DNA from 2 places in the Stenotrophomonas muris genome. Region 1 is predicted to be linked to the other one. Evidence: riboswitches for the same ligand, from Rfam matches in the RefSeq annotation. Region 1 holds a riboswitch; the other holds the start of a gene.
The links. A riboswitch is a leader RNA that binds a small molecule or an ion and turns the genes downstream of it on or off. The one in region 1 is predicted to bind thiamine pyrophosphate.
Positions count from the first base shown of each region.

Region 1 (14,497 bases):
AACCAAGGTTGGCACCTACCAAAGACAGGTCAAGGCGGCTGCAGAAACTTCTGGAAAGATGTGCCAACCAAGGTTGGCACCCACCGGAACCAGGTTTCAGAACGCGTTGATGCCGGTCAGTTCGCGGCCGATCACCAGCTGGTGCACGGTCTCGGTGCCTTCATAGGTGATCACCGATTCCAGGTTCAGTGCATGCCGGATCGCCACGTGTTCGGTGGTGATGCCGGCCCCACCCAGCAGATCGCGACATTCGCGGGCGATGTCGATGGCCATGCGGCAGTTGTTCCATTTGGCCAGGCTGACCTGCTGCGGCTGCAGCTGCCCGGCTTCCTTCAGGCGGCCCAGCTGCAGGGCCAGCAGCTGCGCGGTGGTGATGCGGCGGGCCATTTCGGCCAGCTTGATCTGCGCGCTCTGGGTGGCCGCCAGCGGGCGGCCGAACAGCACGCGCTCCTTGGCATAGCCCAGCGCTTCATCCAGGCAGGCAACGGCGGCACCGATCGGGCCCCAGCTGATGCCGTAACGGGCCTGGGTCAGGCAGCCCAGCGGCCCCTTCAGGCCCTTCACGTTCGGCAGGCGATGGCTGTCGGGCACGCGCACGTCATCGAAGAACAGCGCGCCGGTCAGCGACGCGCGCAGGCTCATCTTGTGCTTGATCTCCTGCGTGGTGAAGCCGGCCATGCCCTTCTCCAGCACGAAGCCCTGGATGCCGTCCTCGGTCTGCGCCCAGACGATGGCCAGGTCGGCCACCGGGCCGCTGGTGATCCACATCTTGCTGCCGCTGATGCGCCAGTCGCTGCCGTCGCGCACCGCGCGGGTCTTCATGCTGGCCGGGTCGGACCCACCGTGCGCCTCGGTCAGGCCGAAGCAGCCGATCAGTTCGCCGCGCGCCATCGCCGGCAGCCACTGCTGGCGCTGTTCCTCGCTGCCGTAGGCATAGATCGGGTACATGCACAGCGAGCTCTGCACCGAGACGAAGCTGCGCAGGCCCGAATCGCCGCGCTCCAGCTCCTGGCAGATCAAGCCATAGCTGACCGCACCCAGATCACCGCCGCCGTATTCGGCCGGCAGGGTGGCGCCCAGCAGGCCCAGCGAGGCGATCTCCGGCACCAGTTCAGAGGGGAAACGGGCCTGGTCGAAGGCATCGCCGATGATCGGCAGCACGCGCTCGTTGGTGAAGCGGGCGACGCTCTCCTGCACCGCGCGCTCTTCCTCATTGAGCAGGGAACGGACATCGAACAGATCGTACGGATGCAAAGCCATGGCACTCACGCGCAGTCAGGACCCGGCCATTGTCGGTCATCCGGGCAGAGCGTGCCGACCAGGGTCGGCACCCACCCGGGCCGCAGCCTTACGCTGCACCGCAGCAATCGTGACGTGAACATCGGCGATCTAGCTCGATCACGCGCGGCCCGGTACCCTGACACATTCAAACAACCGTTTCGCTCGTGGCTGCACGCGCGATTCCCAGGCACCGCCGGTGGCCCCGATGCCGGCCCTACCCACGAGTCATGCAATCGATGAGCGCTGAAGCCAACGCCCTGCCCCCGCGTGAAGTAATGGAATTCGACGTGGTGATCGTCGGCGCCGGCCCCGCCGGCCTGGCCACCGCGATCCGCCTGCGCCAGCGCGCGATCGAAGCCGGCCGCGAGTTGTCGGTGTGCGTGCTGGAGAAGGGGTCCGAACCAGGCGCGCACGTGCTGTCTGGTGCGGTGATGGATCCGCGCGCGCTGACCGAGCTGTTCCCGGACTGGGCCGAGCGCGGCGCACCGCTGAAGCAGAAGGTCACCCGTGACGAATTCCTGTTCCTCAGCGAAACCGGCGCGCGCAGCACGCCCAACGCGCTGCTGCCGGAGTGCTTCCACAACGAAGGCAACTACATCATCAGCCTGGGCGAAGTGACCCGCTGGCTGGCGCAGCAGGCCGAGGCGCTGGAAGTGGCGATCTTCCCCGGCTTCGCCGCAGCCGAGGTGCTGTACGGCGACAACGGTGAAGTGATCGGCGTGGCCACCGGCGACATGGGTATCGAGAAGGATGGCAGCATCGGCCCGGCGTTCGAGCGCGGCATGGCGCTGCAGGCGAAATACACGATCTTCGCCGAAGGCGCGCGCGGCCATCTCGGCCGCCAGTTGATCGCGCGTTACACGCTGGACGAAGGCAAGGACCCGCAGGCCTACGGCATCGGCATCAAGGAGCTGTGGCAGATCGACCCGTCCCGGCATGAGCCGGGTCTGGTGGTTCACGCCGCCGGCTGGCCGCTGGACAGCGACACCTACGGCGGCGCGTTCCTGTACCACGCCGACGGCGGCAAGGTCGCCATCGGCTACGTGGTCGGCCTGGACTACAGGAACCCGTGGCTGAGCCCATTCGAAGAGTTCCAGCGCTTCAAGACCCATCCGTCCATCCGCAAGCACCTGGAAGGCGGTACCCGCATCGGTTACGGCGCGCGTGCGATCACCGCCGGTGGCCTGCTGTCGCTGCCGAAGACGGTGTTCCCGGGCGGTGCACTGGTCGGCTGCGAGGCCGGCTACCTCAACGCCAGCCGCATCAAGGGCAGCCATGCCGCGATCAAGACCGGCATGCTGTGCGCCGACGCCGCGTTCGACGCGCTGGCCGCCGACCGCCAGCACGATGAACTGAGCGCCTACCCGAAGGCGTTCGAAGCCAGCTGGCTGTTCACCGAACTGCAGCAGGCCAAGAACTTCAAGCAGTGGTTCAAGAAGGGCCAGACCGTGGCCACGCTGATGACCGGCGTCGAGCAGTGGCTGCTGCCGAAGCTGGGCGTGCGCAACCCGCCGTGGACCCTGCACCGCACGCAGCCGGATCATGCCTGCCTGGAACCGGCCGCCAAGCACACCCGCATCGCCTACCCGAAGCCGGATGGGGTGCTGACCTTCGACCGCCTCAGCTCGGTGTTCCTGAGCAGCACCAACCACGACGAGAACCAGCCCAGCCACCTGACGCTGAAGGACCCCAGCATTCCGGTGAAGGTGAACCTGGCCGAGTACGCAGGCCCGGAAGCCCGCTATTGCCCGGCCGGTGTGTACGAGTTCGTTGGCGAAGCCGACAACGCGCGCCTGCAGATCAACGCGCAGAACTGCGTGCACTGCAAGACCTGCGACATCAAGGATCCGACCCAGAACATCGTCTGGGTGACCCCGCAGGGCGGCGGCGGCCCGAACTACTCGGGCATGTGATCGCCCCGGGCTGCGACCGTGTGTCGCAGCCCGACCGCTCCACCGCACCGCTATCCTGCCCACCCATGCGTGCCTGCCGCCTGCTCACCGCCGTTGCCGTGGCCCTGCTTGCCACGGCCTGCCAGCGCCCGCCCGCGGTGCCGGCCACGCCCGAACAGGCCCGGCAGCAGGCCATGCAGCGCGCGTTCGAACTGTGTGCCGGCTGCCACACCGTGCAGCCCGGTGGCATCCACCGCTTCGGACCCAACCTGCACGGCGTGATCGGCCGCCGCGCCGGCAGCCTGCCCGACTATGGGTATTCCGACGGCATGCGCCGCGCCGACATCACCTGGACCGCACAGACGCTGGATACCTTCCTGCAGTCACCCACGCACCTGGTGCCGGGCACCCGCATGTACAACGCCTTCCCCAGCGCAGAACGCCGCGCCCTGGTGATCGCCTACCTGCAGCAGCAGTCGGCTCAGTGAGCCAGGCGCTGCAGCTGTTGCTGCAGCCGCGCCACGAACGTCGTTACGGTGGCGAACAACGGCGCCGTATCGGCCTCTGCCGCATCCTGCAGGCGCTCGACCAGGGCATTGGCCTGCTGGGCCAGTGCCGTGGCCCCGATCGCCCCGAGCCCGCCGGCCTGGCGATGCAGGTGCAGCGCCGCAGCCTGGCGGTCGCCAGCCTGCACGGCGCGCTGCACGGCGGCCAGGTCACCCTCGCTGGCCTGCAACAGGCTGTCGCGCAGCTGCTCGGCCACCACGCGCGAGCCGAAGCGCTGCTGCAGGGTGGCCAGATCAGGCAATGCTTCACCGTCGTCGGCGGCAACCTCCGGCACCGGCACCTCGAACGACTGGCCCTGGGCCTGCGGCAGCCAGCGCAGCAGCGCCGCACGCAGCGTGGCCAGCGACAGCGGCTTGGCCAGTACCTCGTCCATGCCGGCCTCGCGGCAGCGGCGCGCATCGTCGTCCAGCACGCTGGCGGTCAGCGCCAGCACCGTCAGCCGCGGCTGGCCGGTACGGCCCTCGCGTTCGCGCAGCAGGCGGGTGAAGCCAAATCCATCGAGTACCGGCATGCGGCAGTCGGTGATCACCAGGTCGAAGCTCTCCGACGACAGGCGATCCAGCGCCTGCTGGCCATCGCCCAGCAGCACATGGGGCACGCCCAGCTGCTGCAGCCGCCACGCCATCATCGCCTGGTTGGTCGGGTGGTCCTCGATCACCAGCACCCGCGCCTGGCGCAGCGCGGCGGGCAGCAGCGCGGACTGGTCCTGCTCGGCCAGCAGTGCCGCCGCGTCCTCGCTGCCGGCCTCCACCAGCGATACCCGCACTTCGGCGCGGGTTCCTTCGCCCAGCGTGCTGTGCAGGGTCAATTCGCCCTGCATCATCTGCACCAGTCGCTGGCAGATGCTCAAGCCCAGGCCAGTGCCGCCGTGGTCACGCTGGATGTAGGCACCGGCCTGCGTAAAGGGCGCGAACAGGTGCTGCAGTTGTTCCGGTGCGATGCCGATGCCGGTGTCGGTAACGCTCAGGCACAGCGGTTGCACGCCGTCTTCGCTGGTCGGCCCCAGCACCTCCAGCTGCAGGCGCACCTCGCCCTGTGCGGTGAACTTGATGGCATTGCTGAGCAGGTTGAACACGATCTGGCGCAGCCGCACGCCGTCCACTTCGTGGGCCGGCGCCAGCTCGGGATCGATCTGCACGTGCAGCGCCAGGCCACGCGCGCTGGCCTGGGCCGACAGCAGGCGGCACACGCTCTCCAGCAGGGGCCGCAGCGGTTGCGGCACCGGTTCCAGGCGCAACGCCCCTGCTTCCAGCCGCGAGTAATCGAGGATGTCATCGAGGATCTGCCGCAGCATCTGGGCCGAATCCTCGATAACGCCGAGGATGCGCTGCTGTTCGCTGTCCAGCGGTGAGTGCGCCAGCACCTCCAGCATCCCCAGCACGCCACTCATCGGCGTGCGGATCTCATGGCTCATCGTGGCCAGGAAGCGCGATTTGGCCTCGGCGGCCTGCTCGGCGTCCGCCTTCGCCGCCGCCAGGGCATCGGCCTGCATCCGCGCTTCGCTCACGTCCACCCAGTAACCGCTCCAGATCACCGCGCCCTCTTCGGCGGCATAGGGGTGGGCCTGGCTGCGCACCCAGCGCACGCCCTCCCCATCGCTGCGCAGGCGGAACTCCAGGATCAATGGGGCGAACTGGCGCGCGGCCTGCTCGATGGAGTGCAGGATGTGCGCGCGGTCCTCTTCCTCGATGCGTTCCAGCAACACCCTCGCATCCTGTTCGGCCTGCTGCCGTGTAATGCCGAACAACGCAGGCAGGTCACCGGCGATGAACGGGAAGCTGAGCGCGCCATCGGCGTCGCGACGCGCCTGATAGACCACTGCAGGCAGGTTGTCGGTCACCTCGGCCAGACGCTGCTCCAGCTGGCGACGTCCTGCCACCTCGCGGCGCAGCCGCCAATGGCCGACGCCATGTACCAGCAGCGCGGTCAGCAGCACCAGCAGCACCGGCACGCCCCACCGCAGCACCTTGTTCCAGTCGACACCGTTGCGGTACTCCACCCCCAGCCAGGCATTGCGCAGGGCCTCGCGCTTGCGTGGGGTCATCTGCAGCAGCAGGCGATCGAAGGTGGTAGCCAGTGCCGCGTGGCGGCGGTCCACAGCCAGCACCAGCTGGTCGTTGAAGCCGGCCGGTGCCGCCACCTGCAGCCGCCCCGGGAAACGGCTGCGCAGCAGGTGATCGACCACGGCAAGGTTGCCGATGTACGCATCGGCGTCGCCAGCGAGCAGGCGCTGCAGCGACTGTTCGGCGCTGCGTGCAGCGATGATCCGCGCCTGCGGTGCCTGCTGCAGCACGTAGCCGCGCACACGCTCCGGGTCGGACAGCAGCACGCGCTTGCCCTGCAGGTCAGCCAGGCCCAGCAGCGACTCGCCATCGCTCCTGACCACAATCACGTTCGGCACGCTGATGAAGGGCTGGCTGAACACCCAGTCCGGGCCCAGGTACCGTGAATCGACAGGAATGCCCATCACCGCCTGCAGCTCACCGCGGCGGGCCTTCTCGCGCACCTCGTACCAGTCGTGGCTGTCCTCGACCTGCAGGTTGGCACCGGCCTGCATCAGGCGCTGCAGGTATTCGCTGGCCAGCCCGCTGGGCCGGCCATCCTCGCCGGTGAACGACAGTGGCGCGGCATTCGGGGCGAAACCGATCTTCAACGGCTGCTCCAGCACGCGCTTCTCGGCCTGGCTCAGCGCCAGCTGCGCCGATGCCGACCAGTGCGGCGGTGGCAGCCATCGTTGTGCGAGGGCATCACGCTGGGCCTGGCTGGTGGCCGCCAGCGCCAGGTCCAGGGCTTCAGCCAGGGGTTGCTTGCTGTTGGGAATGCCGAAGTGCAGCCGTTCAGGGGGCAGGTCGCTGGGCCGCAACAGCGCCACGCCCTGCAGGCGCCGGCTGGCAATCAGCTCGGTGGCGACAAAGGCATTGCCGATGTAGACGTCGGCCTTGTCGTCTCTGACCATCTGCAATGCGCTCAACGTGTCGTTTACGACAAGCTGGCGGGCACGCGGGAATCGGGCGCGCACCTGCGGACCGGTCAGGAAATCCTGCTCGATCACCACCCGCAGACCCTCCAGGTCGGGCATGTCGGAGGCACGCAGGTCGTCCGGCCGGCCCACCAGGGCCAGCGGCGCTTCGCTGTAGGCCGCGGTATAGACCATGCAGCGGGTGCGGTCGGCACTGAGGCCGACACTCATCACCACGTCGATCTCGCCACGACATGCCGCATCCAGCACGGATGTCCAGTCCGGATAGCGGCGCGCCTCGACCTTCATGCCGAGCTGGCGTGCAAGATGCGACAGGTAGTCCGGTCCCAGACCGACCTGCTGGCCGTCACGGAGGGACTCGAAGGGCGGCCAACCGCTGTCATACTGCCCGACAACGATGGTCGGATGCGCCACCAGGTATTCGCGCTGCAACGGGCTGAGCGGCAGCAGCCCAGGGGCCGGCTGTGCCTGGGCCACGGGCAGGGCCAGCACCGCCAGCAGCAGGAGCAGCCCGCGAACAGCCCACCTACGCATCTGCGTCGATCTCCTAGAATCCTGCCAGGGACCGCGATGGTCGCGGCCCGGCGTGCCCGATGGCCATACTAGAGCATGAGCTTGCGCATCATCATCGCAGACGATCACCCGGTGGTCCGCATCGGTACCCGCGCCGTCATCGAGTCGAGCGGCGTGGGCCGCGTGGTCGGCGAGGCCGACAGCGCGCAGGCGCTGATGACCCTGCTCGCCAACCAGCCCTGTGACCTGCTGGTCACCGACTACTCCATGCCGGGCAGCCCGCAGGCCGATGGCTTCGCCATGATCGGCATGATCCGCCGCCGGCATCCGGACCTGCCGGTGCTGATGCTCAGCGTCTCCAGCAACCTGGCGATCCTGCGCATGGTGCTCGACAGTGGCGTGCTCGGTCTGGTCGACAAGAGTTCGTCAATGGACGAGCTGCCGCAGGCCATCCAGTCGGTGTACCGCGGCCAGCCCTACATCAGCCGCAGCCTGCGCGAGCGGGTGGACGCGGCCGGCAGCTGGCGCATGCGCGAGGGCGACGGCAAGCCGTTGTCACCACGCGAAGTGGAGGTGCTGCGACTGCTCGGCACCGGCATGACGGTGAAGGAGATTTCGCTGCAGCTGCACAAGAGCGTCAGCACCATCAGCCGGCAGAAGGGCGACGCCATGCTCAAGCTGGGGTTGAAGGGCGACGCCGAATTGTTCGACTACCTGCGTGATGGCAAGATCTGAGACGCACTTCACATCACAGACCCGGCTGCCGCCCCCCTCTTTGACGGCCTGCGGATCTGTGCCAAGATGGACAGGCATGAGTTCTCAATGCGAGGTCGAAGGAATCGACCGGCTCATGTCCTCGCTCCCGTCCGTGGTGGATGGGGTGCGGCTTCCTGCCGGCCGTCTGGCCCGGCAACGCTGACCATGGAGAGGCGCATGCAGTCCCCCCCCGAGCTACGTTGGACCCTGCCGTTGCGGCCCCTGCGCGCATTCGCGGCATGCCTGCTCGTCTCCCTTTCCGCTGCCGCCTGCAGCGCCGCCGATCCGGCCCCCTCGTCCTCCCGGCCTGCGCCTGCGCAGGCTGCCAAAGCGCCCCGACAGGATGTTGCCCCGATGCAGAACCCCTCTCCCGATGCCGCCGTCACCCCGCCCGACGCGCCGTCCGTGATGTATTTCATCTACCAGGTGGATGGCGATGGTGCGACGTCCTATGAGGTCCAGAACGGCAGCGTGGCGACCTTCTGGTTCGGCCACCGCTTCACCCTGGACGGCACCACCTACTACACCGGTTTTTCCTGGGACACCCGCGAGCACTACGGCAAGCCGGGCGAACAGCAGCCGGCCGGCCCCGACGACCGCGCCAATCTGGCCGAGGCCACCTTCGTACTGGCCGGCGGCGACGCGAAGAAGCCGTGGAAGTTCCGTGGCCAGGAATGGACCATCGGTGCGCTCGGCGCCTACGACAAGGCCGACGACGTCGATACCCGGCGCAAGCCGATCGAACACCGCACCGCCGACGGCCGCCTGCTGCTGGCGGTGCCGACCAGCAGCTTCGACCGCGGCATCAGCAGCAGCGGCTACGCCCTGCTGCTGTTCAACCCCAAGCGCAGCGAGGACGACCTGGACAGCAAGGTCTGGCGCTACGTCGGCTCGGTGCGCACCGGCGAAGACAACAGCGCGGCCTGCGACGACGGCAACGTGATGCCGTGCACCGACAGCGATGGCGAACTGGCCTTCGTGGCCGATGGCAACGGCCTGCCGCAGCTGACCGTGACCTTCAAGGGCACCACCATCGAAGCCCCGGGCAAGACCCGCGCGCTGGGTGCCGGCGACACCGTGCACTACCGCTTCGACAGCAAGGCCCAGCAGTACATCGCGCCCTGATTTCCATCCGCCGCAGGCGGGTTACCTGTTGACCGACATGTTCTTGACTCACGGATGAGTCCGGTTGGCGATTCGCGGCATCGGCCGCTCCATCAACCCCGAGGAAAACGTCATGGCACAGCATGACTACAGCAAAAAGGAAGTCCTGGACATCGTCGAGCAGGTCGCCCGGCAGAAGGGCATCCCGGTCGATGACTTCATGCGCTTCGCGCACATCGAGACCGGCGGCACCTTCAACGAGCGCGCCCACAACACCTCGACCGGCGCCAAAGGCCTGTTCCAGTTCGTGCCCGGCTCGGCCCGCCAATACCACCTGACCGGCCACGAATTCGACCCGACCCGCAACACCGAAGCCGCCGCGCAGATGTACCAGGACAACCTGGGCTCGATGGCGCGCCGCAATGAGCGCACCGGCCACCCGTACCTGTCCGGCGGCGACACGCCGACCGGCCTGGACCTGTACCTGGCCCACCAGCAGGGCAGCGCCGGCTATGGCTCGGTGCAGACCGCGATCGCCACCGGCACCTTCGGCGTGGTCCGCAACGGCCATGGCGAAGAGATCAACATGCGCCGCAACGTGCTCAACCAGATCGGGTCCGATGCCAAGGCGCTGACCGGCCACACCCTGGCCGAAATGCGTGGCATGAACGACGGCGACCTGGCGCGGACCTTCTCCAGCTACTACATCCACAAGTACGCAGCGATCAGCATCCCGGAAAAGCACATCACGCCGCAGACCGTGGCACCGGGCCAGGCCCAGGCTCCAGGCACACCTGCGCAGACCGCCGCAGTGGGTGCCGCTGCGGCCACGCTGGCGGCGACCGCAACGGCTCCTGCTGCGCCGAAGCCGGGCATCGAACTGCACGCCGCGTACGACGCTGGCGTGAAGTACGACGATGTGAAGTACGCCATCAACATCCCGGGCCACGCGCTGTACGTGCCGGGCAAGACCGGCAAGAACGTGGACCAGGGCTACATCGATTGCTCCGGCTGGGTCGGCACCCTGCAGAACCGGACCATGGACGAGATCAACCAGAAGGCCGGGCACGCTGTCTTCAGCAAGGCCGACCGCATCGACCTGGGCAACCTCGGTTCCGGCGGCATCGTGCACAAGGCCGTCGAACAGTCCGGCGTGCTGCTCGAGCGCGACGCCATCCTCAAGCCCGGTGCGCTGAAGGAAGGCATGGTCATCGGCCTGGATACGGCCAGGACCCGCCACGAGCACTGGAATGGCATCGACCACATCGTGATGGTGGTGCGCGACCCGAACACCGACAAGCTGCTGATCAGCCAGTCCACCGGCAGCAAGGGCGTGCACACCATGCCGGTGGAGGATTACCTCAAGCAGGTGAAGGACCACCCGCACTGGAAGCTGTTCGCGTCGGACCCGTTGTCCAAGGCGCGCGACCTGCTGGAAAGCCGCACCCAATCGCATGAGCAGACCCAGGGCAAGCCTGCGGCCGAACACAAGGCCGCTGCCGCCCCGCACGCCGAGCTGTACAAGCCGGGCGCGCACAGCGAGGGCGTGCGCAAGGTGCAGGAGCAGCTGGGCCACCTCGGCTATGCCGGGGCCGACGGCAAGCCGCTGGCCGAGGACGGCCGCTTCGGCCGCAATACCGAAGCGGCGGTACGCCAGCTGCAGAAGGACAACGGGCTGATTGCCGACGGCATCGTCGGTGCAAAGACGCTGGATGCGATCAAGGAGGCCCGCGAGCGCCCGCTGCTGAACGACGAGCGGCACCCGCGCAATCCGATGTACCTGCAGGCCACCGAAGGCCTGGAGCGGATGCCGGCGGGCACCTTCAAGGACCGCCACGCGCTGGAAAGCGCCGCAGCGGCCCTGACCAGGGAGGCGCATGCCGCCGGCCTGCAGCGCATCGACGCGGTGGTGCCCAGCCCGAACGGTGAGCGCCTGTTCGCCGTGCAGGGCACGGTCGGTGACCCGGCGGCCAGCCGCGTTGCGGTGGAAACCCGCACCGCCAGCGAGCAGAGCATGGCGCTCAGCAGCGGCGCGGTGCAGGGCGCGCCGAACGTGCTGCACCAGCAGCAGGACGCGCAGCAGGAACAGACCCGCCAGGCGCAGAAGGCCATGGGCGTCTGAGCCCGCAGCGCCTTGCAGACCGGGAGGGGCCGCGCCATGCGCGGCCCTTTCCCTTTCTGCCAGCTGAGCGGTAAAAGCCACTTTCAGCCTTGCTTCATGCCGCCTGCCGCTAGATGAATGCGCAAGCCGCCCGGTAGGCCAGGCAATGTTCCGGCAATGTCGGAACGCCAGCGTGGTCTCCACGGCAGCCGGGGCGCCCCGCGCCCTCCCTGCCCAGCGTGGCATGCACCTCACAGGAGAACCGAACATGCTCAGTACTTCCACACTCAGCTTCCGTGGTCTGGCGATGGCCCTGGCACTGGTTGCCGGTGTCGCCGTGGTCAGCGATGCCAGCGCGATGTCGAGGAAGGACAAGCGCACCCTGGTCGGCGCCGTGGTCGGTGGCGTGGCCGGCAACCTGCTGTCCAACGGCGACCCTGCGGCCACCGTCGGCGGTGCCGTGGCCGGCGGCGCGATCGGCAACCTGACCACCTCCGACCGCCGCGACCGCCGTTACTACGACAATCGCCGTTACGACGACCGCTACGATCGCCGTTACGACCGTGGCTACTACCGCAGTGGCTACTACGACCGTGGCGATGACCGCCGCTGGCAGCGTGAGCGCTACTACGACAACCGCTACTACCACGACCGCGGCCGCCATCGCGGCTGGTAAGCAGCGCCGACATACCGATGACGCGGAGACGGGCGGGTCGATGACCCGCCCGTTTGCGTTGGCCACGCGCATGGCGTTGAATGCGCAGCCTTGGATGTGACTTTCCCGATCGGACTGTGGCATGACGTCTTCCTCCCACCGCGTGCAGGGCCTCAACAACGACGAGGTCGCTGCCGACTGGCCACCGATCAGCGCGGCGGACATCGCGTGGCTGAGTACGCGTTACCCGCAGCTGGGCGGGCACAGCCAACCGCGCTGGCACAGCCCGCGGCCGCTGTCTGCCGCCGCCATCGTCGACGACACGCGCGGCGCGGTGTTCATCAAGCGCCACCACCACAGCGTGCGCAGCGCGGCCTGTCTGGAAGAAGAACACCACTTCATCGCCCATCTCGCCGCCGCCGGCGTGCCAGTGGTGCAGGTGCTGCCGGCCACCGATGGCCACACTGCGGTCGAACACGGCGAATGGACGTTTGAACTGCACGATGTCGGCGTGGGCGACGACCTGTATCGCGACGCGGTGTCGTGGTCGCTGTTGACCGATGTCGCGCAGGCCCGCGAAGCAGGGCGCACGCTCGCACAGCTGCACCGTGCCGCCGCCAGCTACCACGCGCCCCAGCGCAGCACCCATCTGCTGGTGGCGCGCGACGACCTGATCCGTGCCGACGATCCGATCGCCGCCATCAAGGCAGGACTGGATGAACGTCCCGGGCTGGCACGCTATCTCGCGCGCATTCCATGGGAAGCACAGCTGCAGCGCGACGTGCTGCCGTGGCACGCCGGCCTGGCCGAGCGCCTGCGCGCCGAGCCCCGGCTGTGGGCGCACAACGACTGGCATGTCTCCAACCTGCTGTGGCGCAACGGCGAGGTCAGCACCGTGCTGGATTTCGGCCTGGCGTCGCCCACCAGCGCGCTGTTCGACCTCGCCACCGCGATCGAGCGCAACGCCGTGGCGTGGCTGGAACTGGAGCGCGGCATGGAGGCAGTGCGCATCGATATCGCGCTGGCCCTGCTCGACGGCTACCGCGAGGTGCTGCCGTTGTCGGCGGCACGCGTGCACCTGCTGGCCGACCTGCTGCCAATGGTCCATTTCGACTTCGCACTGTCCGAAGTGGAGTACTTCGAAGGTTTCACCCGCTCAACCGCGAATGCCGACGTGGCCTGGCAGCCCTTCATGCTGGGCCATCCGGCGTGGTTCCACAGCGCGCCGGGGCGGGCACTGCTGCAGGCCCTGCACGCCGTCGCGTGATCCGGTTGACGCAGCGTTGCGGTCAGATCCCTTTCCGCAGGAAAGGGATCTGACCCCGGCTGGCGCTCGCAAATCCGTACCATTTGTAGTGAAATGGTCACCTGAAGCGGGGGTGCCTGGATCTGCCAGGCTGAGAGAGTCCCTTGGAACCTGATCCGGTTTGCACCGGCGTAGGGAGCTTTGAGCCGCAGCCACACCCCCATCATGGGCCGGTGCACCTGCGCGCCGTCGCTTCGTCTCCCTTGTTGTCCGAAGACGAACCGAATGAACCGCTGCCTGCGCCCCACCCTGCTCTCACTCGCCCTCTGCGCCGCGCTGCCGCTGCATGCCAGCGAGGCCGAGGCCACCACCGATGCGGCTGCCACTGGTGCCGAACGCTCGCCGACCGAACTGGCGGCGGTGCGCGTGGAGGCCGGCAAGCCGAAGGCCGATACCTCGCGCGTGAATGCCTTCGGCGGCGGTTCGTGGAAGGACACGCCGGCTTCGGTGAACGTGCTCGAGCGCGACTATCTCGAACGTCGCCAGGTACGTTCGCTGTCCGAGCTGGCCAGCAACGATGCCTCGCTGGGTGATGCGTATGCACCTGTGGGCTACTACCAGAACATCGCCATCCGGGGCTTCGCGCTGGACGCCGCCACCGGCTACCGCTTCAACGGGCTGTCCATCGCCGGCGAGCAACGCTTGGCGCTGGAGAACGTGCAGTCGGTCGAGATCCTCAAGGGTGAAGCCGGCCTGGCGGCAGGGGTGATGGCGCCGGGCGGGATCATCAACTACATCGGCAAGCGCCCGGCTGAAGTACGCACCGCCACGCTCGGCACCGATTCGGAAGGCTCACGCTACGTCGCCGTCGATGTCGGCCACTGGATCACCCCGCGTTTCGGCCTGCGCCTGAATGCCGCATGGGACTCCAGCAATTCCTACGTCGCGCACGCCGATGGCCGCCGCAACTTCTACTCGCTGGCCGCCGACTGGCTGATCGGCGAGCGCGGCAAGCTGGAAGTAGATGCCAACTACCAGACCAGCTCGCAGCGCTCGGTGTCCGGCTACCAGCTGCTGGGCGCGCGTGACCTGCCGCGCGGTGTCGACCGCGAGCACCTGCTCGGCTACCAGCCGTGGCAGCGCCCGGTGGATATCGCCAGCACCAACATCACCGCGCTGCATACCTACGACTTCAACGATGCCTGGCAGTCGCGCGTCTCGGTCGGCCACAGCCGCTCGGTGATCGATGACAACGTCGCCTTCGCCTACGGTTGCTACTACGCCGTGCAGTGCGCCGATGGCAGCGTGCCAGGCAACTACTTCGCACCCAACGGCGACTACGATGTCTACGACTACCGCAGCCCGGACGACACCCGCCGCAACCAGCAGGCCCGTGCCGAGC
Region 1 covers NZ_CP199879.1:3,566,332-3,580,828, forward strand. The annotation lists gene ACUVWL_RS16650 (acyl-CoA dehydrogenase family protein) at 97-1,260, opposite strand; gene ACUVWL_RS16655 (electron transfer flavoprotein-ubiquinone oxidoreductase) at 1,518-3,194, shown strand; gene ACUVWL_RS16660 (c-type cytochrome) at 3,260-3,661, shown strand; gene ACUVWL_RS16665 (ATP-binding protein) at 3,655-7,254, opposite strand; gene ACUVWL_RS16670 (response regulator transcription factor) at 7,330-7,968, shown strand; gene ACUVWL_RS16675 (hypothetical protein) at 8,344-9,114, shown strand; gene ACUVWL_RS16680 (peptidoglycan-binding protein) at 9,227-11,215, shown strand; gene ACUVWL_RS16685 (glycine zipper 2TM domain-containing protein) at 11,463-11,870, shown strand; gene ACUVWL_RS16690 (phosphotransferase enzyme family protein) at 11,992-13,116, shown strand; TPP riboswitch at 13,215-13,310, shown strand; gene ACUVWL_RS16695 (TonB-dependent receptor) at 13,381-14,497, shown strand, end outside.

Region 2 (14,497 bases), 1.0 Mb from region 1:
GCCACTGTGGCGGCCCAGCACCATCTGCGAATCTTCCCAGCCCACGTCTTCCGGACGCATGATTTCGTAGGTGCCGCGGTGGCGCAGCATGCCGTGCTGGTGGATGCCCGATTCATGGGCGAACGCGTTGGCACCGACGATGGCCTTGTTGCGCTGTACCGGCATGCCGACCAGACGCTGCAGCAGCTGCGAAGTGCCGACGATGCGTGGGGTGTTGATCGAACTGTCCTGTTCGTAGAAGGCCTGGCGGACCTTCAGCACCATCGCGATCTCTTCCAGCGAACAGTTGCCGGCGCGCTCGCCGATGCCGTTGATGGTGCACTCGACCTGGCGTGCACCGCCTTCGATGGCGGCCAGCGAGTTGGCCACCGCCAGGCCCAGGTCGTTGTGGCAGTGCGCGCTGAAGATCACGTTGGCCGCGTTCGGCACGTCGGCGACGCCGGCGATGACCTGCTGGAACATCGCGCGGATTTCTTCCGGCGTGGTGAAGCCGACGGTGTCGGGCAGGTTGATGGTGGTGGCGCCGGCGGCAATGGCCACGCGCGAAACCTCGATCAGGTAGTCCAGCTCGGTGCGGGTGGCATCCTCGGCCGAGAACTCGACGTCGTCGATGTAGGAACGGGCCAACGAGACGTGCTTGCGTACCGACTCCAGCACCTGCTCGCGGGTCATCCGCAGCTTGTGCTCGCGGTGCAGCGGGCTGGTCGACAGGAACACGTGCAGGCGCGGGTTGGCTGCCGCTTCCAGTGCACGTGCGGAGGTCTCGATATCGGCCTGCAGGCAGCGCGACAGCACCGCCAGGCTCAGGCTCGGGCGGCGCAGCTCGCGGCCGATCATCGCCATCGCCTCGCGGTCGGATTGCGAGCTGGCCGGGAAGCCGGTCTCGATGATGTCCACGCCCAGTTCGTCCAGCGCACGCGCCATCACCAGCTTCTGCGGCGGGCTCATGCTGCAGCCGGGGGACTGCTCGCCGTCACGCAGGGTGGTGTCGAAGATGCGGATGCGCGGGGTGGTAATTCGTTCGATGGTGGTCACAGGGAAATCTCCTCGACAGCGGGTGCGACGGCTTGCAGGGGGGAAGGGGAAGAGGCGGGGGAGGCGAGGGCGCTGGCCTTGGTCGGCGAGCGCGGGGTTTCGCTGCGCCGTCGCCGCGGTTTGCGTGGCGGGCGCGGACGGATGTCGGTGAGCAGGCCGGCCAGGACACCGGCATCGATGTTGCCGCCGGACACCACCGCACACTTGCGGCGGCCGGCGACGCGGCGGCCGGCCGCCAGCGCCAACGCGCCCGCGCCCTCGGCGATGATGTGTTCCTCCAGCGCCAGCCGGACCAGCGTTTCGCGCAGTTCGGCCTCGCGCACGATCACCACATCGTCCAGCAGCGAGGTGCACAGGCGGCGGGTCAGGAAGCCGGGAATCTTCACCCGCACGCCGTCGGCCAGAGAGGCAACCGGGGCGATCTCGCGCACGTCGCCGCGGATCGCACGTGCCATCGAATCGACGCCTTCCACCTGCGCGCCAATCACGCGAACGCCCTGCGATTTCAGCGCCAGTGCAACGCCGGAGGCCAGTCCACCGCCGCCGATCGGCACGATCACCACGTCCGGCGCGTGTGCGGCCAGCTCGATGCCGACCGTGCCCTGGCCCGCGATCACATCGGCGTCGTCGAACGCGGACAGGAAGCGGTAGCCGTGTCGCTGTGCCAGTTCGACCGCGAAGGCGTAGGCCTCGTCGTAGCTGGTGCCGTGCTGGCGAACGGTCGCGCCCCAGTGGGCGACGCCGGCGATCTTGGTGGCCGGTGCGCCATGTGGCATCACGGTGATGGCCGGCACGTCCAGGCGGTAGGCCGCCCACGCCACGCCCTGGGCATGGTTGCCGGCCGAGGCGCAGATCACCGGCCGGGTATCGCCGCGCTCGCGGCCGGCCAGCAGCGCGTTCAACGCGCCGCGGACCTTGTAGGACCCGGTGCGCTGCAGGTTCTCCAGCTTCAGCCAGGTGCCGAAGCGCTCGGCATGGTGCAGCGGGGTAGGCGGCAGGAAGCGGCGCAGCCGGGCCTGCGCCGCCAGTACGTCGGCGACGCTTACGTCGCCGACATCGCTTTCCTGGCTGGCATCAGCGGCCGGCATGGGCCACCAGCGCGGTGCGGGCGACCGCCGCATGCGGGCACGGGCGGCGAAGAAGACGCCTCCGTACCGGCACCGTGGTCACTACGGTACGGGTGTTCATACGGATGCTCCTTCCACGGCAGTGACCTGCACGGACACGCAGTCGTAGATCTTCTCGATCTGCCGGCACAGCGTTTCCGCCGGGCGCTGGCCATCCACCACCAGCTGCAGGTGCCAGCGGCCATCGTCGTCGGCCACCGGCGCACCGCTGATCGCGCGCGGTGCGAAGCCGCGGCGTTCGGCCATGCCGATCACGCGCAGCAGCGCGCCTTCGGCCGGGTGCAGCACCAGGTCAAGCCGGTATTGCATTGGGGGTCTCCTGGCGGGCATGGGCGGGGTTGCTTTCCAGCATCGTGCTGTTGGCGGTGTTCGGCGGCACCAGTGGCCACACGTTGGCACGTGCATCGATGGCCACGTGCAGCAGGGCCGGGCCCGGTTCGGCCAGCAGCGCGGCCAGGCCGCCTTCCACGTCGTCGCGGTTGTCGATGCGGGTGGCGGCGATGCCGAACACCTGTGCCAGCGCCACGAAGTCCGGGTTGTCGGACAGGTCGATCTCGCTGTAACGCTCGGCGAAGAACAGCTCCTGCCACTGCCGCACCATGCCCAGCGAACTGTTGTCCAGCAGCACGATCTTCACCGGCAGGCGGCAACGCGCGATGGTCGCCAGCTCCTGCACGTTCATCATGAAGCTGCCGTCGCCGGACACCAGCACCACGGTGCGCTCCGGGCATGCGAACTGCGCACCCATCGCCGCCGGCAGGCCGAAGCCCATGGTGCCCAGCGCGCCACTGGTCAGGTGGTTGCGCGGGTGGTTGAAGCGGCAGTGCTGCGCCACCCACATCTGGTGCTGGCCGACATCGCAGGCGATCACCGCATCGGCCGGGGCCAGCTCGCTCAGGCGCTTCAGCAGCGCCGGGGCGTAGATGTGCTGGCCCGGTGCGTCGTAGCGTGCAGAGAAGCGGTCGCGGTGCTGCGCGCAACGCCTGCGCCACGCGTCCTGGTGGGCCTTGGGGGAGGGGAAGGCCGCACGCAGGGCACGGATGGCATGGCCGACGTTGCCAGGCACGGCGACATCGGCGCTGCGCAGCTTGGAGATCTCGTAGGCGTCGGCATCGATATGGACGACGCGGGCGAACGGTGCGAACTCGGCCAGCTTGCCGGTGGCGCGGTCGTCGAAGCGTGCACCCAGCACCAGCAGCAGGTCGCTTTCCTGCACCGCCATGTTGGCCGCGCGGGTACCGTGCATGCCCAGCATGCCCAGTGACTGCGGATGGCTGGCCGGCAGCGCGCCCAGGCCACGCAGGGTCATCACGGTGGGGATGGCGCTGGCTTCGACGAAGTCGCGCAGGTCCTGCACCGCATCGCCCAGCGCGATGCCGCCACCGGCGTAGACCACCGGCTTCTCGGCGGCCGCCAGTGCGGCGATGGCTTCGGCGATGGCCGCTTCGGCCGGCGCAGGTGGCGGCTCGACGCTACTCGGCACGTGCGCCGGCAGGTGGCTGGCATCGGCCAGCTGCACGTCCTTGGGCAGGTCGATCAGCACCGGGCCGGGCCGGCCCTCGCGGGCGACGCGGAAGGCATCGGCGACCACGCGCGGCAGGTCGTCGACGCTGCGCACCAGCCAGCTGTGCTTGACGATCGGCATGGTCAGGCCGAACACATCCAGTTCCTGGAAAGCGTCAGTACCCAGCAGCGGCGTGGCGACCTGGCCGGTGATGCAGACCATCGGCACCGAATCCAGCATCGCATCGGCAATGCCGGTGACCAGGTTGGAGGCGCCCGGGCCGGAGGTGGCCACGCAGACGCCGACCTGGCCGCTGGCGCGGGCGAATCCATTCGCCGCCAGTGCGGCACCCTGCTCGTGGCGCACCAGGATGTGCTTCAGCGACGAATCCACCAGCGCGTCGTAGAACGGCATGATGGTGCCGCCGGGATAGCCGAACAGCGTGCGGATGCCTTCGGCTTCCAGCGCCTGGGTCAGCCAGCGCGCGCCGTTGGGCGGCGCGCTGCGGTGTGTGGAAGAGTTCATGGGGGAACCTTGCAAAGCGGGTGGGGGAGGGCCGCGCGGTTACGCGGCCTGTCCTTGCAACCAGACCATCTTGGCGCGCAGTTCCTTGCCCACCTTCTCGATCGGGTGCTCCAGGTCGGCCTGCTTGAACCGGTTGTAGTTCGGCAGGCCCGCTTCGTACTCGGCCACCCAGTTCTTGGTGAAGGTGCCGTCCTGGATGTCCTTCAGCACTTCCTTCATGCGCGCCTTGGTGCCGGCGTCGATCACCCGCGGGCCGCTGACGTAGTCGCCGTACTGCGCGGTCTCGGAGATGAATTCCAGCATGCGCGAGATACCGCCTTCATAGAACAGGTCGACGATCAGCTTCAGTTCGTGCAGCACTTCGTAGTAGGCGATCTCCGGCTGGTAGCCCGCTTCGACCAGGGTCTCGAAACCGGCCTGCACCAGTGCCGAGGCACCGCCGCACAGCACCGCCTGCTCGCCGAACAGGTCGGTCTCGGTCTCTTCCTTGAAGGTGGTCTGGATCAGGTTGGCGCGTGCACCGCCGAGGCCGGCCGCATAGGCCAGTGCGTACTCGGCCGCCTTGCCGCTCTTGTCCTGGTAGACCGCCCAGATGCAGGGCACGCCACGGCCGATCTCGTACTCGCGGCGCACCAGCGCGCCCGGGCCCTTGGGCGCAACCAGCACCACGTCCAGGTCGTCGCGCGGCCTGATCATGTCGAAGTGCACGTTCAGGCCGTGCGCGAACAGCAGCACCGCACCCTGCTTCATGTTCGGCGCCAGCACGTCGTCGTAGAGCTTCTTCTGCACCATGTCCGGGGTCAGCACGGCGACCAGGTCCGCATCCTTCACCGCGTCGGCCGGTGCTTTCACGGTGAAGCCGTCGGCCTGTGCCTTGACTTCGGTCGGGCCGCCCGGACGCAGGCCTACCACCACGTCGAAGCCGGATTCGCGCAGGTTCAGTGCGTGGGCGCGGCCCTGGCTGCCGTAGCCGATGACGGCGATCTTGGTCTGGGGCAGGTCGTTGGTGCTCATGGGGGAGGTTCCTTGCGGTGGGAAGAAAAAAGAACGGCCGGTCGTCGAGGTGACGTACCGGCCGGTCAGGGGAAAGCGGTGGAGGAGGCACCATGCGCCGCGCAGGCACAGCCACCACGAGGCGTGGCGGCGGTGTGGGTCCGGGTTTTGCGTTGGGCGTTGTGCATGGTGGTTGCGTCTGAAACCAGGTTCTGAAATGAAAAAACCCGCACCGGGGCGGGTGCGGGTTTTTGAAGAGTTCCGGTGTATTCGTTGCTTACACGCTGGCTCGTCCCGCACCTGTTGGTTGGGTAATAAGTACGAGCACAAGAATCGAACGCAGCGAGGCGGCGCCGATGTCGGCGGCTTCGTTGTGGGTTCGCGGTGGCGTGTTGTGATGCAACATGTGATCGAGAGAAACACAGCCGTTTTGGCGATGTCAACCCTCGCGACGGAATTCTTGTTGGTTTCCGTTGCATCCGGCGCAATCGCCTGTGGCACAAGGATGGTTGCCGCTGAAAGTGTTTCGGTGAACCGGAATTCACTCCTTTCAGGGCGGTTTTTGCGCGGAATCCGGCGGATCCTCGCCTTGCTGGGTGCGGACCTTGCACACCCGCCCCAGGATCAACGTCCATGACCTCTGCCCGATACCCCAGGATGGCCGCAGCGGCGAAGATCGGGGGACCACCCTTCCATCGGAACCCGACCGTGTCCCGACGCCTTGCCCGTTCCCTGCTGGCCGCCGCTGTACTGGCCGCTGTGCCCGCACTGTCTTCGGCCGCCGACCGCATCACCGGCCACACCTTTGCCACCCGTTCGGAGGTGATCGCCCCGCATGCGATGGCCGCTACCTCGCAGCCGCTGGCCACCCAGATTGCACTGGACGTGATGAAGGGGGGAGGCTCGGCGGTGGACGCGGCGATCGCCGCCAACGCCGCGCTTGGCCTGATGGAGCCGACCGGCAACGGCATCGGTGGCGACCTGTTCGCCATCGTCTGGGACTCGAAGACGCAGAAGCTCTACGGCTACAACGGTTCGGGGCGCTCGCCGAAGTCGCTGACCCTGGCCGAGTTCCAGCGACGTGGCCTGAAGGACATCCCGGCTACCGGCCCGCTGCCGGTCTCCGTGCCCGGCGCGGTCGACGGCTGGTTCGCGCTGCACGACCGCTTCGGCCGCAAGCCGATGGCCGACAACCTGGCGCCGGCCATCCGCTACGCGCGCGAGGGCCATCCCGTCGCCGAGGTGATCGCCTACTACTGGGACCGCTCGGTGCCCAAGCTGTCGCAGTACCCGGGCTTCAAGGAGCAGTTCACGATCAACGGCCACGCCCCGCGCAAGGGCGAGATGTGGAAGAACCCGAACCTGGCCAGCACCCTGCAGCAGATTGCCGACGGCGGACGCGATGCCTTCTACAAGGGCGCCATTGCCCACACCATCGGCGACTACTTCAAGGCCAATGGTGGCTACCTGAGCTACCAGGACATGGCCGACCACCATGGTGAGTGGGTCGAACCGGTCAGCAGCAACTACCGTGGCTACGACGTGTGGGAGCTGCCGCCGAACAGCCAGGGCATCGCCGCCCTGCAGATCCTCAACGTGCTGGAAGGCTACGATTTCTCGAAGATCCCGTTCGGTTCACCCGAGCACGTGCACCTGTTCGTCGAAGCGAAGAAGCTGGCCTTCGCCGACCGTGCGCGCTTCTATGCCGACATGGCCTTCCAGCCGGCGCCGGTGCAGAAGCTGATCTCCAAGGAATACGCCGCGCAGCGCCGCGCACTGATCTCGATGGACAAGGCGCTGAAGGAAGTGCAGCCGGGCACGCCGAAGCAGCTGGAAGAAGGCGACACGATCTACATGACCGTGGCCGACGCCGACGGCATGATGGTGTCGTTGATCCAGTCCAACTACCGCGGCATGGGCAGCGGCATGGCGCCGCCGGGACTGGGCTTCATCCTGCAGGATCGTGGCGAGATGTTCGTGCTGCAGAAGAACCATCCCAACGGCTATGCACCGGGCAAGCGGCCGTTCCAGACGATCATCCCGGCGTTCATCACCAAGGGCGGCAAGCCGTACGCCAGCTTCGGCGTGATGGGCGGCGCGATGCAGCCGCAGGGCCACGCGCAGATTGTGATGAACCTGGTGGATTTCGGCATGAACCTGCAGGAAGCCGGTGACGCACCGCGCATCCAGCACGAGGGCTCGACCGAACCGACCGGACAGGCCACGGCGATGACCGACGGTGGTGAAGTGAATCTGGAAACCGGCTTCCCGTACGAGACGGTGCGTGCGCTGATGCGCAAGGGGCATCGCATCGTGTTCGCCGATGGGCCTTATGGCGGGTACCAGGCGATCATGCGCGACCCCGAGAGCGGGGTTTATTACGGAGCTTCGGAGAGTCGCAAGGACGGGCAGGCGGCGGGGTATTGAGGTTTCCCTGCCACCGGGCGCAGCCCCCTCTGCGGTGATGGTTCAGCGATGCTTGGCTTGGCCGGGCGGATGGATTGTCTGGGGGACGCCGTGAATACGTCCCTGTAGGCTCGGTCGCCGCATCCATGCGGCTCACGCCCCCAGCCAACCCACCCGCCCGGCCACGGACAGTTTCCGTGTCCGTCACCGCAGGAAAAGAAAAAGAAGAGCAAGAGCAAAGGCAACGGCAACAGCCGCGGGCTTTGGGTTGGGGTCGGATCCGTTTTCCGCAGGAAAACGGATCCGACCCCTTCTTGTTTTCCGATACACATCTTCCACGCAAAGCGTGGAAAACCAACCGTCACCGGAAATCTGTCGGGCGTGGGGCGGTGTGGGTGGGCAGGACCGTTGGCGCCATGGATGGCGCCATCGAGCCCCCATGGATGGGTTCACGGCGTGTCCTGCCCACCCACACCGCCCCACCCAACCAGCAGCAACCCGGAGCCGCCTTTGAATTTGACCTTGGCCCTTGCCTGGAAAAGCGGTGCAGCCGCAGGCTGCAAAACACACTCAATCTTGATCGTGCGCGCGCGCCGCCTCGGCCTGGGTCTCCTCCTGCGCCGCCATCTCGCGCGCGATCCACGCATCGATCATGTGCCGCTGGCGCTGCGCCTGCCGCCGCTCACGCGTGTACTCCTGGTCGAGCACGCGGTACAGCGACACCATCACCAGCACCATCAGCAGCGCGAATGGCAACGCCGCAATCGTGATCATGCCCTGCAGTGCATCCAGGCCACCGGCCAGCAGCAAGGCCGCTGCGATCAACGCCACCGCAATGCCCCAGGCCAGCTTGCGCTTCAACGGAGGATCGCCTGCTTCGTCAGTGGACATGCTGGCCAGCACCAGTACCGCCGAGTCGGCCGAGGTCACGAAGAAGATCATCAGCAGTACCAGTGCGATGCACGACAGCAGCAGCGGCAGCGGCATGCTGTCGAACAGCGTGAACAGCACGGTCTCGTAGCCATTGCCCAGCGCCTGCACCAGGTCGGCATGGCCGAAGATCTGTGCCCACAGCGCGGTGCCGCCGAATACCGCGAACCAGAAGAAGCCCAGCAGCGTCGGCGCGAGCACGACGCCGATCACGAACTCGCGCACGCTGCGGCCGCGCGAGATGCGTGCGATGAACGACCCCACGAACGGTGCCCACGAGATCCACCAGGCCCAGTAGAAGATTGTCCAGTCCGCCACCCAGGTGCTGCCGGAGAACGGTGACATGCGCAGGCTCATCGTCACCAGCTGGTTGAGGTAGGAGCCCAGCGTGGTGGTGAAGGTATCGAAGATGAAGCCGGTCGGCCCCAGCACCAGCAGGATGGCGGCCAGCAGGGCAGCCAACGCCAGGTTGAAATTGGACAGCCACTTCACACCTCGCTCCACGCCACTGGCGGTGGAGGCCATGTACAGCACGAAGGCGACGGCAATGATGGTCATCTGCACGGCGACGGTAGCCTGCACGCCGAACACGCGCTCGATGCCGGCGGCGATCTGGATGGTGCCGAAGCCCAGCGTAGTCGCGACACCGATCGCGGTGGCGACCACTGCAGCGATGTTGACCGCCCTACCGATCCAGCCGCGATGGTGGCGGCCGATGATCGGCTGCAGCATGTCGCTGACCAGGCCGCGGCCGTTGCGGTTGAACTGGAACCAGGCCATTGCCAGCCCGATCAGCGCATAGATGGCCCACGGATGCAGGCCCCAGTGGAAGAATGCATAGCGCATCGAGGCGCGTGCCGCATCCAGGCTCTGCGGAGCAAGCCCTTCCGGTGGCTTGCTGAAGTGCGAAATGGGCTCGGCGGCGCCCCAGAACACCAGGCCGATGCCCATGCCGGCGGCGAACAGCATCGACATCCAGCTGGCTCGCGAGAACTCGGGCTCGGCGTCTTCGCCACCGATGCGCAGGTTGCCGAAGCGACCGAAAGCCAGGTACATCAGGAACACCAGGGCCAGGAATACCACCAGCAGGTACAGCCAGCCGACGCTGCGGATGACTTCTGCCAGCATCGACTGCACCACGGCATTGAAGGGGCCTGGTGCAATACCGGCAAGCAGCACCAGCAGCAGAACGAGTGCGATGGAAACGCGAAACACCATGAAGGAGCTTCTCCGATCAAGGGATTGAGGGGAGCGAGCAGAGCTTGCAGCGAAGGACCGGCGGCATGCAGCGCGAACCGGGCAGGGGCCGCGTCGGCGGCGAAGGACGCATCGGTCGCTGGAGGGCGACGGACGTGCACGTTACTGAACGCGACGTCATGGTTCTGTTAACGAACAACGATCCGGATCAGATCCGCTTTCCACAGGAAAGCGGATCTGACCGCGGGGGCAACTCCCGGAGCGGGCGGTCTATGCTCTAATGCACGCCAAGAAGCGGGGGTACCGCGGCCATGTGGCCACGGTTGAGACAGTCCCTTGGAACCTGATCCGGCTCATACCGGCGTAGGGAAGCTTTGCAGTGCAGCCGTGCCCGGACACCGCCCAAGGACCGTCCGTGCGCGGTCGCAGTGCGCCGCCGCTTCGTCCCTGACCTTCCTGGACGATGCCCGATGAACGCACAGCTCTCCGCCCTGCAGCAACAGGCCCAGCAACTCTCCGAATCCGTGACCCGGCCCATTCCCGGCTCGCGCAAGATCCACGTACCCGGTTCGCGTCCGGATCTGCAGGTGCCGATGCGCGAGATCGCGTTGACCCGCACGCCGACGCTGTTCGGCGGCGAGGAGAATGCACCGGTCACGGTCTACGATACGTCGGGCCCGTACACCGATCCGGACGCGCGTATCGATCTGTCCGCGGGCCTGCCGGCGCTGCGTCGTGGCTGGGTGGAGGAGCGCGGCGATACCGAACAGCTCGACGGCCTGAGTTCGTCGTTCGGCCGCGACCGCGAGCACGATCCGAAGCTCGATGCTGTGCGCTTCCCCACACGCAGCCTGCCGCGACGTGCACGTGCAGGCGCGAACGTCACCCAGATGCACTATGCGCGCCGCGGCATCATCACGCCGGAAATGGAATTCGTCGCCATCCGCGAAAACCAGCGGCTGGACGCGATCCGCGATGCCGGCCTGCTGCAGCAGCACCCGGGCGAGGCGTTCGGCGCCTCGATCCAGAAGATCATCACGCCGGAGTTCGTGCGCGATGAAATCGCGCGCGGCCGCGCGGTGCTGCCCAACAACATCAACCATCCGGAAAGCGAGCCGATGATCATCGGCCGCAACTTCCTGACCAAGATCAACGCCAACATCGGCAACAGCGCGGTGTCCTCGGGCATTGCCGAAGAGGTGGAGAAACTGGTGTGGGCGATCCGCTGGGGTGGTGACACCGTGATGGACCTGTCCACCGGCAAGCACATCCACGAAACCCGCGAGTGGATCATCCGCAACTCGCCGGTGGCGATCGGTACCGTGCCGATCTACCAGGCGCTGGAGAAGGTCGACGGCCGCGCCGAAGCGCTCACCTGGGAGATCTTCCGCGACACGCTGATCGAGCAGGCCGAGCAGGGCGTGGACTACTTCACCATCCACGCCGGCGTGCTGCTGCGCTACGTGCCGCTCACCGCCAAGCGCGTGACCGGGATCGTCAGCCGTGGTGGTTCGATCATGGCCAAGTGGTGCCTGGCGCACCACAGGGAGAATTTCCTCTACACGCACTTCGAAGACATCTGCGAGATCATGAAGGCCTATGACGTGACCTTCTCGCTGGGTGACGGCCTGCGCCCGGGCTGCATCGCCGATGCCAACGACGCGGCGCAGTTCGGTGAGCTGGAGACGCTGGGTGAGCTCACCAAGATCGCCTGGAAGCATGATGTGCAGACCATGATCGAAGGCCCCGGCCACGTGCCGATGCAGCTGATCAAGGAGAACATGGACAAGCAGCTGCGCGAATGCGGCGAAGCGCCGTTCTACACGCTGGGGCCGCTGACCACCGACATCGCGCCGGGCTACGACCACATCACCAGCGCGATCGGTGCGGCGATGATCGGTTGGTTCGGCACGGCGATGCTCTGCTACGTGACGCCGAAGGAACACCTCGGCCTGCCCAATCGCCAGGACGTGCGTGACGGCATCATGGCCTACCGCATCGCCGCGCATGCGGCCGACCTGGCCAAGGGCCATCCGGGCGCGCAGGTACGCGACAACGCACTGAGCAAGGCGCGCTTCGAGTTCCGCTGGGAAGACCAGTTCCACCTTGGCCTGGATCCGGAGAAGGCCAGGGAGTTCCATGACGAAACGCTGCCGAAGGATGCGCACAAGCTGTCGCACTTCTGCTCGATGTGCGGCCCGCACTTCTGTTCGATGAAGATCACCCAGGATGTGCGTGACTACGCCGAGGCCGGCATGAAGGAGAAGTCGGAGGAGTTCCGCGCCGCGGGTGCCGAGGTCTACCACCAGGGGTGATGCGCAGACGGTGGTGCCGGCCCGCGGCCGGCACTACCGCTCATCACGCCGCTCCCGGCTATCCTCCGCCCATCATCCCGGGGAAAGGACACCATGCCTGTTGCCATGACCACCCGTTGGCTGGCCATTGCCCGCCGGCATCCTTCGGCCTGGTTGCTGGGCGCGCAGCTGCTGGCGGTGCTGCTGTATCCCGCGCTGGATGACACCGCCGCCGGCCGCGCGGCACTGGGCATGTTCGGCATGGCGGTACTCGGCCTGGCGCTGTGGGTGGTCCAGCGCAGCCCGCTGGGCACCTGGCTGGCGCTGTTGCTGGCCATTCCCTCGGTGGTGTTCTCGTTGGCAGGCGCATTGCTCGAGCGCACCGCATTGCTGACCACCGCGCAGGTGCTGGAGAGCCTGCTGTACTTCTACACGGCTGGCGCCCTGATTGCCTACATGCTCCAGGACCACAAGGTCACCCGCGACGAACTGTTCGCAGCTGGCGCAACCTTCACCCTGCTGGCGTGGGCGTTCGCCTTCGCGTTCGCGGTGTGCCAGCAGTGGTATCCGGGCAGTTTCCAGGGCACCGGCGGGCAGGCGCAGCGCAGTTGGATGGAGCTGCTTTATCTCAGCTTCAGCTTGCTGTCTGGAGTCGGCTTGAGTGATGTCGTGCCGCTTCATCCACAGGCACGAGCACTGGTCATGCTGGAGCAGTTTTCCGGCGTGATGTACGTGGCTTTGGTGGTTTCGCGGCTGGTCGGATTGACCATGCTGCGGCGCATGTGAAAATGAACGCCAGATAAAAATTTCGCGCCCAAGAGGGCGCGAATGATGTCGCGAATTATGTGAATGCGTCGGCGAGAGAGAGCCTGATGTCGACCACGCGATAGGCGAGGTAACTTGCATAGGCTAGTATTCGCGCGCTCGATTGTTTTTGCGGTATGCGCCGATGCTTTGTGCGGAGTCTGGCTTTTCGCTGTTCCCAGGACGGGACCGTAACGAAGGCAAACACTGCCCGGGACCTGTCTCTACTGTGTAGCAGAAAATGAACAGCAGCGAAATACAGCCACCCGTGTCCGATCGGATACGGATAGGAGAGTGCATCGTCACTCTGTCCTCGCGCGAAGTCGAGGTCGTCGGTGCGCGTCGTCCGCGCCGGCTGACGCCGAAGGCGCTGGGCGTTCTGCGCGTGCTGCTGCGGCAGCCGGGCCGTGTGGTCACCCGCGACGAGTTGTTCGCCGAGGTGTGGCCGGACACGCTGCCGACCAACGATGTGCTGACCCAGGCCGTTACCCAGCTGCGCAAGGCGTTCAGCAACGACGACGACAGCGGCCAGGCCTACATCGAGACCATTGCCAAGACCGGCTATCGGCTTCTGGTACCGGTACAGGCGCTGGACGATGCGGAGCCGTCGGCTGCGGGCTTGCCTGACGACGAAGATGTGGACGTGCAGCCCGCACTCGCCGCCGCTGCGGCGCTGCCCGCGCGCGCGCAGGAATCGCGCCGCCGCTGGCGCCATGTCCGCCGCCGCGTGCTGCTGGCGCTGGGCGTGTTGATGCTGGCCACGCTGCTGGTGATGACCACGCTGCTGCTGCGCCGCGCACCGGCCAGCAGTTCGCCGGTGGAGGCCGCCGTGGAGAACGGCACGCGGGTGATCGGCAGCCCCCAGCGCCCCTATCGGTTGATCACCGCAACCAGCGGCTTTGAAACCTATCCCACGCTGTCACCGGATGGTTCGCTGGTGGCCTATGAAGGCGCCAACGAAGATGGCAACGGCGGTGGTGCGATCAAGGTACAGACCTCCGGCAACGCGCCGGCGCGCCAGTTGCTGGCGCCGCCGGCCGGTGCCGTCGATCGATTCCCGAACTGGTCGCCGGATGGTCGCGAAATTGCCTTCGCACGGTTCTCCGCCGACGGTGGCTGCCAGGTGCTGATCGCCAGCGCAACCGGTGGCGCCCTGCGCCAGGCCACGCGCTGCGATGGCACCGAGCTGCTCAGCTTCGACTGGACGCCCGATGGTCGCGGCCTGGTGTTCGGCAGCATGGTCGGGCGCTACGCGCACCGTGGCATCCGCGTGCTGGACCTGGCCAGTGGTCAGTGGCGCGCGCTGGCGTACAGCGTCGACCAGGACGACTTCGACTACGCACCGCGTTACTCGCCCGATGGGCAATGGCTGGTGTTCGTGCGCAATCCGCAGCTGGGCGATCTGTGGCGGGTGCCGGCCGCGGGCGGTACGCCCGAGCAGCTGACCAACGAGGCGGCAGAGCTGCGCGGATGGGCCTGGCTGGACGATGGCCGCACCATCGTGTTCGGTCGCCGCGTCGACAGCGAGGCGCGGCTCTATTATCTGGACGTCGAGCGGCACACGCTGCGCGATGCCGGCCTGGATGATGCGCAGTGGCCCGCCGTGTCGCGACGTGGCGGGATGCTGGCCTTCGTCCACCGGCGCGCGCAGTTCGGCGTGTTCAAGGTGCCGGTGCAGGGCA
Region 2 covers NZ_CP199879.1:59,926-74,422, forward strand. The annotation lists gene ACUVWL_RS00225 (2-isopropylmalate synthase) at 1-1,035, opposite strand, end outside; gene ACUVWL_RS00230 (threonine dehydratase) at 1,032-2,123, opposite strand; gene ACUVWL_RS00235 (ACT domain-containing protein) at 2,220-2,471, opposite strand; gene ilvG (acetolactate synthase 2 catalytic subunit) at 2,455-4,191, opposite strand; gene ilvC (ketol-acid reductoisomerase) at 4,231-5,205, opposite strand; gene ggt (gamma-glutamyltransferase) at 5,893-7,611, shown strand; gene ACUVWL_RS00255 (BCCT family transporter) at 8,161-9,738, opposite strand; TPP riboswitch at 10,004-10,105, shown strand; gene thiC (phosphomethylpyrimidine synthase ThiC) at 10,188-12,032, shown strand; gene ACUVWL_RS00265 (ion channel) at 12,126-12,797, shown strand; gene ACUVWL_RS00270 (winged helix-turn-helix domain-containing protein) at 13,057-14,497, shown strand, end outside.
Region 2: another riboswitch for thiamine pyrophosphate. It lies ahead of thiC (phosphomethylpyrimidine synthase ThiC); the one in region 1 lies ahead of ACUVWL_RS16695 (TonB-dependent receptor).